Regions from separate parts of the Mesorhizobium sp. WSM4308 genome, predicted to be linked through region 4. Evidence: riboswitches for the same ligand, from Rfam matches in the RefSeq annotation. Region 4 holds a riboswitch; each other region holds the start of a gene.
What was found. Region 4 has a riboswitch for cobalamin ahead of CK227_RS19975 (DUF1636 family protein). Riboswitches for the same ligand answer to the same signal wherever they lie in the genome.
Positions count from the first base shown of each region.

Region 1: another riboswitch for cobalamin. It lies ahead of bluB (5,6-dimethylbenzimidazole synthase); the one in region 4 lies ahead of CK227_RS19975 (DUF1636 family protein).
Region 2: another riboswitch for cobalamin. It lies ahead of CK227_RS03325 (aromatic ring-hydroxylating dioxygenase subunit alpha); the one in region 4 lies ahead of CK227_RS19975 (DUF1636 family protein).
Region 3: another riboswitch for cobalamin. It lies ahead of CK227_RS20850 (DUF1636 family protein); the one in region 4 lies ahead of CK227_RS19975 (DUF1636 family protein).

Region 1 is NZ_NSFW01000001.1:121,865-125,106, reverse strand. Features, by position in the region: gene CK227_RS00575 (hypothetical protein) at 1-522, shown strand, start outside; partial or broken gene bluB (5,6-dimethylbenzimidazole synthase) at 696-1,202, opposite strand; cobalamin riboswitch at 1,375-1,555, opposite strand; gene CK227_RS00565 (histone deacetylase family protein) at 1,676-2,602, shown strand; gene CK227_RS00560 (exodeoxyribonuclease VII small subunit) at 2,606-2,857, shown strand; gene CK227_RS00555 (DUF2277 domain-containing protein) at 2,957-3,223, shown strand.
Region 2 is NZ_NSFW01000002.1:89,829-93,070, reverse strand. Features, by position in the region: gene CK227_RS03340 (DUF680 domain-containing protein) at 1-167, opposite strand, end outside; gene CK227_RS03335 (DUF680 domain-containing protein) at 235-438, opposite strand; gene CK227_RS03330 (DUF680 domain-containing protein) at 511-708, opposite strand; cobalamin riboswitch at 1,203-1,404, shown strand; gene CK227_RS03325 (aromatic ring-hydroxylating dioxygenase subunit alpha) at 1,518-2,765, shown strand; gene CK227_RS03320 (hybrid-cluster NAD(P)-dependent oxidoreductase) at 2,786-3,242, shown strand, end outside.
Region 3 is NZ_NSFW01000011.1:62,138-65,379, reverse strand. Features, by position in the region: gene CK227_RS20855 (winged helix-turn-helix domain-containing protein) at 1-1,086, shown strand, start outside; cobalamin riboswitch at 1,116-1,322, shown strand; gene CK227_RS20850 (DUF1636 family protein) at 1,362-1,790, shown strand; gene cobW (cobalamin biosynthesis protein CobW) at 1,793-2,830, shown strand; gene CK227_RS20840 (cobaltochelatase subunit CobN) at 2,849-3,242, shown strand, end outside.
Region 4 is NZ_NSFW01000010.1:144,875-148,116, reverse strand. Features, by position in the region: gene CK227_RS19985 (ABC transporter substrate-binding protein) at 1-440, opposite strand, end outside; gene CK227_RS19980 (ABC transporter ATP-binding protein) at 488-1,276, opposite strand; gene CK227_RS19975 (DUF1636 family protein) at 1,273-1,671, opposite strand; cobalamin riboswitch at 1,762-1,968, opposite strand; gene CK227_RS19970 (class I SAM-dependent methyltransferase) at 2,177-2,824, opposite strand; gene CK227_RS19965 (substrate-binding domain-containing protein) at 2,998-3,242, opposite strand, start outside.

The DNA.
Region 1 (3,242 bases), on a different contig from region 4:
CCCATTCCGGGCCTGAGCGGTCTGGTCTCCTTCATCAACACGGTGATCCGCCTGTCGCTCACCTATGTCGACGAGATCATCCTCGGCTACAACATCCGCATCAACTCGTCCTCACCCTTCGAGACGGCGCGGCAAGGCGTCGTGCTCTACGCCCAGAACGGCAAGACCATGGTCAAGAACGCCGTCTGGCTGGCGGTCATCATGTGGGGCGTGTCTTTCGTCATCTTCCTGCTGATGCTGGCTCCGGCCAGCGCCGTTCTCTTCATCATGCCCGGACAACTCGCCGGCTGGGCCTTCGTGCTTGCCATCGTCTTTGCCTGGGCCTTCAAGGCGGCCTTCATCGAGCCCTTCGCCATCGCTTGCCTGATGCAGGTCTATTTCAAGACCATCGCCGGCCAGGTGCCCGATCCGGCCTGGGATATCAGGCTGGCCGAGGCGTCGTCGAAGTTCAGGGAGCTGAAGGACAAGGCGCTGGCCTCCTTTGGTGGCTCGCGCTGGGGCACGGCCGGCGCGACGAACTGATCGGCTGGGCAGGTCGTCGCCGGCGCGACATCGGAGGCGTTGAGGCGGGCCACGGTCGATTTCAGTGGCGCCTCGCCTTGCCCGCAAAAAGTCTCGCTCATGATCAGGTCGGGCAGCGGCAGCCGCCGGCCCCAGCCATGCGTTTCCAGGTCTGGTTTGGATGCGAACTCGGAAACACGGCCGACGCAGAGATAGGCGACGGGCGTCACATGCTCGGGAATGGCCAGCAGGCTCTTCAACGCTTGCGGCTCGATGATGCTGACCCAGCCGACGCCGACGCCTTCGGCACGCGCGGCCAGCCAGAAATTCTGCACCGCGCAGACCGTGCTGTAGAGATCCATTTCCGGATTGTGCCAGCGGCCCAGTGGCGAGCCTTGCGAGCGCCGACGGTCACAGGTGATGCAGATGTTGAGGGCGCTTTCGCAGATACCTTCGAGCTTCAGCTTGCGGTAGAGCGCCTGTCGTTCCTCCTCGATTTCAGGCAGTTCCTGTTCGCGCGCGGCCAGGAACAGGTCGCGCACCTCTGCCCGTCGCGCGGCGTCGCGGATGACGATGAAATTCCATGGCTGCATAAAGCCGACCGATGGCGCGTGATGGGCGGCAAGCAGAAGCCGCGCCAACACCTCGTCGTCGAGCGCGTCGGGCAGGAAATGGCTGCGCACGTCGCGCCGCGTGAACATGGCGCGATAGACCGCGTCGCGCGCCGTCTGGTCAAATCCGTCGCCCACAGGAGCGGTCATGTGTTCCGGCATCGCTCGTCCCCTTGCGATTGCAATAGTTCCACACCGTCAGAGCGCACTTTGTGCATCCAACTGGACGCAGTTTGCTCTGATGCCAGCCGCCTGACCATGCGGATGACGATGCCTGCCAGGCCGGTCTTCTGGCTCGGGATCAACCCGCGTCCGGTGCCTTCCCGTCATCGACAGTGGCAGTTACCGGCGCGGTCCCCCTCACAGCGTTGGGCACGCCACGGAATTCAACCGTGTTCCCGATTCTCCCGCTTGCGGCGAGCACCAGGCAGTGGCGCGACCTTACGCCGAAGCCTCGGCCGCGCCAATCCCCGCGGCGGCGCCAATGGACGCAGGCGCGATTTTCCCCAGCGATCGAGAGGCAATGCATGGCCATCGCGGCACCGGGGCACTAGATAGGGAGCATGACAACCCGTCTCTACACCCATCCGATCTTCCTCGAACACATCACGCCGCCCGGGCATCCCGAACGGCCGGACCGCTTGCGCGCCATCGAGCGCGTGCTCGACGACGAGGCTTTTGCCGCGCTCGATCGTGTCAAGGCGCCGGAGGGCGACGAGGCCACCATCCTCTACGCGCACCCCGCCGATTTCGTCGCCCGTGTGCGTGCCGCCATTCCCGAGGAGGGTATTGCCCGCATCGATGCCGACACCACCGCCAGCCCGAAGAGCTGGCAGGCGGTGATCGCCGCGATCGGCGCGGCCAACGCCGCCGTCGACGACGTCTTTGCAGGCCGCGCCGACAACGTCTTCGTCGCCGCAAGGCCGCCCGGCCACCATGCAGAGAAGACCACCGCGATGGGCTTCTGCTTCTTCAACACGGCGGCGATCGCCGCTCGCTATGCGCAGAAGAAGCATGGCGCCGAGCGTGTCGCCGTCGTCGACTGGGATGTGCATCACGGCAACGGCACGCAGGATATTTTCTGGGACGATCCCTCGGTTCTCTATTGCTCGACGCACCAGATGCCGCTTTATCCCGGCACTGGCGCGAAGACCGAGACCGGGGCCGGCAACATCGTCAACGCGCCCTTGGCGCCGCAGACCGGCAGCGAGGTGTTTCGCGATGCCTTCCTGTCGCGGGTGCTGCCGTCGCTCGACAATTTCGCGCCTGACCTGATCATCATCTCGGCCGGTTTCGACGCGCATCACCGCGATCCGCTGGCCGAGATCAACCTGACCGAGGACGATTTCGACTGGGCGACCGGCCAGCTGATGCAGCGCGCCGCGCGCCACAGCGGCAACCGGCTCGTCAGCCTGCTCGAGGGCGGCTACGATCTGCAAGGACTGGCATTTTCGGTCGCCGCCCATGTCGGGCGACTGATGAAAGGATGAATGATGGCTGGTGAAACCAACGAAGACATCAAGGCGATGAGCTTCGAGCAGGCGCTCGACGCGCTGGAGAAGATCGTCGATGATCTGGAGCGTGGCGACGTGCCGCTCGACCAGTCGATCAAGATCTACGAGCGCGGCGAGGCGCTGAAGGCGCATTGCGACCGGCTGCTGAAGGCCGCCGAGGACAAGGTCGAGAAGATCAGGCTGTCGCGCGACGGCAAGCCGGTCGGAACAGAACCGCTCGACGCGGACTGAGGCACGGAGCAGCCTTTCCGGTTTTTGGACACGATCATGGTTGAGAATTAAGCTCGTCCCGATTGAAACGGCTCCAGGACAAAAGGAGATACGGAAGCGATGTGCAGAAACATCAAGACCCTGTTCAATTTTGACCCGCCCGCAACCAATGACGAAGTGCGCGACGCAGCCCTTCAGTTCGTCCGCAAGCTGAGCGGAACGACACGACCGTCGAAACAGAACCAGCATGCGTTCGATCATGCGGTCGAAGCCATCGCGGCATCGGCGCGTGAACTCCTCGATTCGCTTGAAACCAACCAGCATCCGCGCAATCGCGAAGAGGTGGCGGCCAAACTGCGGGCAAAGGCGGCGATCCGCTTTGCCTGATGCCGCCAAGTGGCCCTCG
Region 2 (3,242 bases), on a different contig from region 4:
GAGCCGCTCTCGCGGATCGAAGCCGTACGCGAGTTGTCAATCGAAGTTGCGGCGGGCGAAGTCACGGCGGGCTGGTTGGCGCCATTGGAACCAAAATTGTCGCTGCCCGCGAAAGCGCTGCCGGAGATGGCCAGAACGGCGGCGGCAGCAAGGATGATCTTGTTCATGTTAGTCTCCTGAATTTCTGGATTTCACGGGAATGGCCGGCATCGCCGCCATTCCCGTAAACCGGCATTACTTGCCGAAGAGGTTGCGGTCAGCGCCCTGCTGAGCAGGCAGCTGGGTGGCCGGAGCCGACTTGTCGACCGAAGCCGTGTAGGAATGGTCGGCCGCAGCGGCCGACTGGTTGGCACCGTTGGAACCGTAGTTGTCGCTGCCAGCGAAGGCGCTGCCGGAAATGGCCAGGACGGCGGCGGCAGCAAGGATGATCTTGCTCATGTTAGTCTCCTGAATTTCTCAAGGTCGGCCAGAGCGGCGGGCGAAAAGCCCGCTGTCGGCCGGGATCTGTTGTTAGTTGTTGCCGAAGAGGTTGCGATCGGCGCCCTGGGCAGGCGTCTGAGCAGCCGGCTCCGACTTGTTGGTCGAAGCGGTGTACGAGCTGTCGACAGCCGTGGCTGCGGCGGCATTCGAACCATAGTGGTCGCTACCAGCAAAGGCGCTGCCGGAAATAGCCAGAAGGGCGGCGGCAGTGAGAACAATCTTTTTCATTTTTGGTACTCCAGTATTTTTTCCGTCCGTCTAGCGGCGTGTCTTGGGATTGAAATCGCGTCGTTCGGACAGGCCCGATGTGGGAAAGCCAGTTCGCCGTTTCCAATCACGAAGTTGTTCCGTGTGGACCAAGAATCCACCACTTGAAATTGTGCCAGGGCTTCCGAGCCATGCATTTTTCTTGTTGATATCAACCACTTAGTAAACGCCAGCCGCAAGGTCACAGACTGTATCGGAGGTCCATCGTTCACACCGTCCTGCACGCACCGTCAACAGAAACGAACCGTTCGGTTCGATTTTAGAGTCTGCTAATAGTCACTTTTCGAAACCGTTAACCTCTTTTGCCCCAGTTCCGGGTCGATTTTGACAGCCGGCACAGCTATCGGCGGAGGCGATTTTCGTGACCGCTGCCCGTGACCTGATCGTTGCGCATGCGTGTCGCGCCGCATGGATACGATGTCGCTTTCATGCCGATGTCGCAAACGCTGTCGTGATTAGATCATGTCATCTCAGGTGCCGCTTCGTGACGACGGGGCGGAGAATTGGGAAGCCGGTCAAAATCCGGCGCTGCCCCCGCAACGGTGGTGGAGTTCAAGTCGCAACGGGAGACCACTGGGCAAAAGCCTGGGAAGGTGTCGCGACCGTCCGCAAGGACACTCCAGAGCCCGGAAACCAGCCCGAGATTTTTGAACTCGACTGATCGCGGTGGGCGGTCAAGAGGCGGATCGCGCGTGCCCGGCTTTCGCCGAGCTGCGTCTCATCCTTCCTCAATCACCACCAGTTCAGTCCTTGAAGTATGAGGACAGGACATGGATGCGCGCAACGATATGCTGAGGCTGTTGAATGGCCGCAGAGAGGGCTTCTCGCTCGAGCAGCCCTTCTATACCGATCCCGATTTCTTCAAGCTCGACATGGAGCTGATCTGGTATCGCGACTGGCTGTTCGTCGGCCATGATTGCGAACTGCCCAAGCCCGGCAGCTTCATCACCGTACAGATCGGCGACTACCCTGTCGTGCTGGTGCGCGATCAGCAGGGCAAGATCAACGCCTTCCATAATTCCTGCCGCCACCGCGGCAGCCGCGTCTGCAACACCGACAAGGGCATGGCCGCCAAGCTGGTCTGCCCCTATCACCAATGGACCTATGAGTTGGACGGAAGGCTGCTGTTTGCCCGCCAGATGGCAGACGGCTTCGACAAAAGCCAGTTCGGCCTGAAGCCGGTCGCCTGCGAAAGCGTGGCCGGCTATATCTTCATCTGCCTGGCCAAGGAACCCGCCGACTTCGCGCCGATGCGGGCGATGATCGAACCCTATCTCAAGCCGCACCGGCTCAGCGAAGCAAAGATCGCCTTCGAGAGCACGATCGTCGAGAAGGGCAACTGGAAGCTCGTCTGGGAAAACAACCGCGAGTGCTATCATTGCGCCGGCAATCACCCGGAACTGTGCAAGACCTTCCCGGAAGCCCCGACGGTGACCGGCGTGCAAGGCGCCGACAGAGATCCGGAAATGCTGGCACACTGGGCCAAATGCGAGGCGGCCGGGCTGCCGAGCAAGTTCCGCATCGATCCGGCCGGGCAATACCGCGCCACCCGCGCGCCGCTGCTGCGCGATGCGGTCAGCTACACGATGACGGGCAAGCGGGCGGTGAAGAAGAACCTGTCCGACAGCGTCTCGGCCGACCGCATCGGCTCCTTGCTGCTCTATCACTATCCGACGACGTGGAACCACATCCTCGGCGACCATGCCGTCACCTTCCGCGTGGTGCCGATCAGCGCCACGGAAACCGCGGTGACGACCAAATGGCTGGTGCACAAGGACGCAGTCGAGGGCGTCGACTACGATCTTGCCGAACTCACCCATGTCTGGACCGAGACCAACGACCAGGATCGCCGCATCGTCGAGGAAAACGCCTTCGGCATTCTGTCGCCGGCCTATGAGCCCGGCCCCTATTCGGAGCTGCACGAGGGCGGCGTGATCCAGTTTGTCGAATGGTACGCGTCCTTCATCGGCCCACGGCTTGCCGAAGACGGCCGGCCGGCTTTGCGCAGTGTCGCCTGAGAGGTTTGGGGATGAACGCGATGACGGATCTTGGCCTCTATCGCCATCTCGATCAGATGGCGCCCTGGAACGACAGGCTGCAGGTGCTGGAAGTGATCGGCGTCAGCGACGAGGCGCCTGACGTCAAGACCTTCACCTTCCGCTCCGACAACCAGACCTGGTTCCGCTACAAGCCGGGCCAGTTCGTGACGCTGGAACTGCCGACGTCGGACGGACCGCTGATGCGCACCTATACGCTGTCGTCGTCGCCGTCACGGCCGTTCTCGATCGCGGTGACGGTGAAGGCGCAGGCCGGCAGCATCGGCACACGCTGGATGTTCGAACACCTTGTGCCCGGATCGCACGTCAAGGCCTATGGGCCGAGCGGCGACTTTTCGCTGCACAGCCACCCGGCGGCCAAATATCTGTTCATCTCGGCCGGTTCCGGCGTGACGCCGATGATGTCGATGCTGCGTTGGCTGAACGATTGCGCGCCAT
Region 3 (3,242 bases), on a different contig from region 4:
GCCCGCACCGGCCTGCTGCAGATCGATTCCGTCAGCGCGGTGGTACGCGCGCATTACATGCCGCTCTATTCGCGGCTCGGCCCCTACCCACTCGCTCTACTCGACAATGCCGCCGTGACGCGCAAGCGCACGGTCTTCGAATACTGGGCGCATGAGGCCTCGTTCCTGCCGGTCGAGACCTACCCGCTGATGCGCTGGCGCATGCAGCGCGCCGAGCAGGGCGACGAGATGTATCTGGGCCTGGCCAAATGGGGCCGCGAGCATGCCGCCTACATAGAAGAGATCTACCGCGAGGTCGTCGCGCGCGGCCCGATCGCGGCTTCGGCGCTGGAAGGCCAGAAAGGTTCGGGCGGCTGGTGGGGCTGGAGCCATGCCAAGCACGCCTTCGAATGGCTGTTCTGGGCCGGCCGCATCACCACGGCGCACCGCCGCGGCTTCGAGCGCTTCTATGATCTGCCCGAGCGCGTGCTGCCGCAGGCGATCCTCGACCTGCCCGTGCCGCCAGCCGAGGACGCGCACCGCGAATTGCTGCGCATTTCCGCCCGCGCCCATGGGGTGGCGACATCGGGCGATTTGCGCGACTATTTTCGGCTGTCGCCGGCCGACATGAAGGGCCGGCTGGAGGAACTGGTCGAGTTAGGTGAACTGCTGCCGGTGCGCGTCGAAGGCTGGGACAAGCCGGCCTACCTTCATAAGGACGCCCGCCTGCCCCGGAAGATCGAGGCCCGCGCCGTGCTGGCGCCGTTCGACCCGGTCGTCTTCGAGCGCTCGCGCTCGGAGCGGCTGTTCGATTTCCACTATCGCATCGAGATCTATACGCCGGCCGAGAAGCGCCAATACGGCTACTACGTCCTGCCTTTCCTGCTCGGCGACAGGATCGTCGCGCGCGTCGACCTCAAGGCCGACCGGCCTGCCAGCGTCCTGCGCGTCCACGCCGCCTACGCCGAGCCCAAGGCACCGCCCGAGACCGCCGCGCAGCTCTCCGAGGAACTGAAGCAGATGCAAGGCTGGCTCGGCCTCGAACGCATGGAAGTGACGCCTGCCGGCGATTTGGGCCTGGCGCTTGCCGACATCGCCATGTCGTAGCCGTGCGTTGACACCGCTGCCTGCAAAAGCCTAAATCCGCTCCAGACGGTCCCTTGCCCGCAACGGCAGGGGCTAAGAGGGAATGCGGTGAGAGGTGAAAAATCTCAAATCCGCGGCTGTCCCCGCAACTGTAAGCGACGAGCCAAGGCCGAAAGCCACTGGGATGTTCCCGGGAAGGCGGCACCCAAGGCGATAACCCGCGAGCCAGGAGACCTGCCGTCTGCGACAAAAGAATCCGATCGCCCGGCGGGTTTCCGGGCAAGGAGCCCGGTTTTTTGGACCAGAACGGCAGTTTTTCGGCTGGCACAGAGGACAATTCGTCCGCCGACGGCGAAGCCTTGGCCGGCGTCACGGTGATCGTCTGCGCCTCGTGCCGCGACGAGACTGGCTCCGACGCCCATCCCCGCGCCGGCGAACTCTTGGCTGACGACACACGCCGCGCCGCATCTGATGGAAACATCCGCATCCACACGGTCGAATGTCTCGGCAATTGCAAGCGCCGGCTGAGCGCCGCGATCCTGCGCGACGGCTGCTGGAGCTACGTCTTCGGCGACCTGACCGTGACCAGCGGCGCCGACCTCGTCGCCGGCGCCAAACTCTTCGCCACCTCGACGGACGGCCTCATTCCATGGCGCGGCCGGCCTGCTTCTCTTAAGCGCGGCCTCGTTGCCCGCATTCCTCCCCTCGACTTGTTGAAGGACTGATCATGAGCGCTTCCGTCACCCGCGTCCCCTGCACCGTCGTCACCGGCTTCCTCGGCGCCGGCAAGACGACGCTGGTTCGCCATCTCCTGGAGAACGCCGGCGGCAAGCGCATTGCGATCATCGTCAACGAGTTCGGCGACATCGGCATCGACGGCGAGATTTTGAAGGGCTGCGGCATCGACACCTGCCCGGAGGAAAACATCGTCGAACTGGCCAATGGCTGCATCTGCTGCACCGTGGCCGACGATTTCGTGCCCGCGCTCGACCAGATCCTGTCGCTGACGCCGAAGGTCGATCACATCCTGATCGAGACTTCGGGCCTCGCCCTGCCCAAGCCGCTGGTCCAGGCGTTCCAGTGGCCGACGGTGAAAAGCCGCGTGACCGTCGACGGCGTGATCGCTGTGGTCGATGGTCCCGCACTTGCCGAAGGCCGTGTCGCCAACGACATGGACGCCTTGCAGGCGCAGCGTGCGCAAGATGACAGCCTCGATCATGACGACCCGGTCGAGGAACTGTTCGAGGACCAGATCGCCTGCGCCGACCTGATCATCCTGTCGAAAAGCGATCTGATGGACGCCGCCGGCTCGGCCCGCGCCAACGCCATCATCGGCGAACACTCCGCCCGTGCCGTGAAGATTGTGCCGACCTCGCATGGCAAGGTCGATCCCTCCGTGCTGCTCGGGCTCGGTCTCGCCGTCGAGGACGACATCGAGAACCGTAAGTCGCATCATGACGGCGCGTTCGACCATGAGCATGACGACTTCGACACCTTCATCGTCGACATCCCCTCGATCGCCAATCCGGATGAGCTGGCACAGCGCGTCGCCGCCGCCGCCGAACAGGAAAACGTGCTGCGCGTGAAGGGCTTCGTCGAGGTCGGCGGCAAGCCGATGCGGCTCTTGCTGCAGGCGGTCGGCCCGCGCGTCAATCATTACTACGACCGCGCCTGGACCGCCGAGGACGACCGCCGTTCGCGCCTGGTCGTCATCGGCCTCAAGGGGCTGAACCGCCCGGCAATCGAGCGTATACTCGCCGGCTGATTTCAGACACGGGCCGCGATGCATATCCTCACCACGACCTCCGCCTCGCTCGACGATCTCGCCGAGCCGGTCGATCTGCGGCAGACGCCCGCGGATATCGTGGCCTTGTCCTTCACCGACAGCGACCTCGCGGGACTGGCGGCGGCCTGGAAGGCGGATGCCGCCCGCCTACCCTCGATGCGGCTGGCCGCCCTGCGCGACCTGCGCCACCCGATGTCCGTCGACCTCTGGATCGACAGCGTCGCCCGCCACGCCAAGATCATCCTGGTGCGCATCCTCGGCGGCTACGACTGGTGGCGCTATGGCTGCGACCAGCTGGCCTCGACCGCCCGCGAGCGCGGCATCAAGCTGGCGCTGCTGCCGGGCGAAAGCCATGACGAGGATATCAGGCTGATCGAAGCCTCGACGCTGC
Region 4 (3,242 bases):
GCGGCCGGACGGTTCTTGTCGAGATGGACGCAGCTTTCGGTCAGCACCAGCGTCTTGATGCCGTGCGGGGCGAGCGTGTCGGGCGTCACGTCGCCACCCGGCTTCATGCCATAGTACCAGCCGGCGAAGAAGAAATCGGGCTCGACGGCGACGAGGTTTTCGAGCGTCGGGTATTTGGGCGCCAGTTCCGGGATGGAACCCTGCTCGGCCTTGAACTCGGGGCCGACTTTGTACCATCCGGTGATGCCGGTCAGGCCGACGATCGACGGCTGCAGCTTCAGCGCGAAGGCCATTTCGGCCATGTTGAGATCATGGATGACGGCGCGCTTGGGCGGCGCGTCGAAGGTCAGCGGCTTGCCGCAGCTGTCGACGGTGACCGGGAAGGCGAAGGCTGCCGGGGCCAGCAGCAAGAAGACGAGCGCCAGGGCGAGGCGTTTCACGGATTTTGCTCCTTGGCTGAACAGTGTCGGATGAGGGATGGGCTCGATCAGGATGGCGGCGCGGCGCGGTTCGGAACATCGAACACCGTGAGTTCGCGGTCTTCGGTCGGATGGCGCAGGCGAAACACGTCGACGCCGAAAATCTCGCGGATCAGCTTTTGCGTCAGCGCTTCGCGGGGTGCCGCCAGCGCATGCAGCCGCGCCTCGTTCATCACCGCGACCCTGGTGGCGAAGGGCGCCACCAGAGCCAGATCGTGCAGCACGGCGATCACCGTCATGCCGAAGCCGGCCACGAGCTCGAGCAGCTCGCCGCGGGCGCGCGGATCGAGATGGTTGGTCGGCTCGTCGAGGAACAGCACTTTCGGTTGCTGCGCGATGGCGCGCGCCAGTTGGGCGCGCTGGCGTTCGCCGCCCGACAGCGAGCCGATGGTGCGGCCAAGCAGCGGCAACAGGCCGGTCCGGCGCAACGCGTCGACGACGATGTCGCGCTCCTCGCTCCTGCGTCTCAGGCCGGCATGCGGGACGCGGCCGAGCTCGACATAGTCGATCACCGCCAGCCGCGGGTCCGGCTGGTCGGTCTGGCCGACGACGGCGATATGCAGGGCCCGCTCGGCGGTCGCGATACGGTCCAGGCGGCGCCCGCCAAGCTTCACCTCGCCCGCACTTGGCCTGAGCATGCCCGACAGCATGCGCAGCAGCGTGGTCTTGCCGGCGCCATTGGGGCCGATGATGGCAAGGCGATCGCCCGAGGCCACCGACAGGCTGACGGTGTGGACCAGATGCCGGCCATTGACCATGGCGCTGAGGTCGCGCGCTTCGAGGAGTGGCATTGTCATCGGCTGTTGCCCGGAAACTTGGCCGGCCCGGGAATGCGGGCCAGTGTCTTGCCGGCCAGTCGCGGCGGACGTTGTCCGGAATTGCACCAGCCGTCGGCGAGCGAGGCGTAAAGTCGGGCAAATCGCAGGAGATCGCCGGCGTCGGCCTCGGCGTCGATGGAGCCGAAGAGATAGGAGGCCTTGCCCGGCGCCTGGAAGGCCACCGTCAGCGGCCGCGCGCAGCCCGCCATGCATTCGACGCCTTCGACCGTGAAGCCATGCGCCACGGCGGGTTCATGGCAGGCTGCGAGCCGGGAGCGCAAATCCACGCAGAGGCTTTCGCCCGACCTGATGCCGGTCGGAACGTCGCGGCAAAGCGTGCACACGATGATACGATGATCGATGGCGCCGTCCAACTTTCCGTCACTTTCAAAACTGGCGACGGAAGGATGTTGGCGAGCCGGCCGACAAGACCGACGTCCACGCCTCCTCCCGGCACACCCCGTCCGGTCAACTCAGTTGATGGCAGGTCTCCTGGCTCGCGGGTCTCGGCGCAATCCAGCCTTCCCAGCCTTGCCGGCCAGTGGCATGTCGGATCTTGCTCACCGCTTACAGTTGCGGGGGCAGCCACGGCCTCGACCTTTTGAGGTCTCACCGTGTTCCCTTTTCACCCCTTGCCTTTCGGCGCGGGGACCATCAGGCACCCACCGTAGATTTCCGTCGATCGCATCGCAATGAGTTTTTTGCGACGCCGTCGCCACATGCTCCATATGTAATAACATTACGTTTGAAGCGATGTTTCGCGGCGATGTCAACCCCTGTCGTCGCGCAATGCGGCTTCGGCGCGGCTGCGGTTATTCAGCCGCGAGCGGTCACCAGGCAGCAGGCATGACACCTGGCCGCGGTCGCCGAGGAACCGGCCTATAGCTTTCTGAAAAAGCCTGACAGAATATTCGGACCCGCTTCGCCCGGCCGCAGTCTGATCCCGTCTTCAAAGCAATTCAGCGTCACGCATTCGAAGCCGTAATGCGCGAGGAGCGCCACCAGCGAGTCACGGTCGAAATGGTGCAGGTGCTCGTTGGGCAGACGCATGCGCCACGCCCGGAACCACGCTTCGCCGTCGGCGCCGAGTTCACGCCAGCGGCAGTAAGGGACGGCGATGGCCAAGTGGCGGGTCTGAAGGCGGGCGAGGAAACCCAGATCCGGAATGTGCTCGAGCACGTCGAACATGGCGACCAGATCCCACGAGCCGGCGAGCGCCTCGTCCCAATCGACAAAGCGGACGCCCTCGGGCAGCGGAAATCTGGTGATGTCGCAGCCGGCACAGTCGGCAACCCCGGTAATTTTGGCGGCCTCGACAAAGGTGCCGGTGCCATAGCCAATCTCCAGCACGGACCGCGGTAGTTCACCGGTGATCCCCAGCACCCAGCCAAGCCGCTGATAGCCGAGCTTGATGGTCCGGTCGCTCAGATCCTCGTAATAGGAAATGTGCTGCTTGTCGTATTTGATCGGTGTGACGTCGATCTGGTGAATCACGCCAAACCGGTCGGCCTCGTAATTATCCAGCATTCGCGCCCCCTTGGGATTACGGATCCTTACATGACGGGGCTAAACGCAAAGTAAGCGACTGGGGTGGCGGGCCGAAGCTGGCACGAGCACGACCAGATCTAGCAATAGCAAAAAAGCAAAGCCCCGCGCGGGGCCTTGCTGTCTCAACCTCAGCGCCGAGCTCTAATCGCCCCTCACTTCCCCATCAACTGCTTGGCATTCTCCGCCGTGATCGCCGTCGTCTCGACCGTTACCGTCGGCTCCACCGAGGTCGAGCAGTCGAGCAGGATCTTCTTCGACATCTCGATCGCTTCCTTCGCACCCGTCGGGTAGGTGAAGGTTGCCGCCCAGTCGCCCTTGGCGACGGCCTCGATGCCGCCGGCCGGTCCAGGCAGGCCGTCGGTGCCGATGATCTTGACGTCCTTGCCGGCTCCCTTGG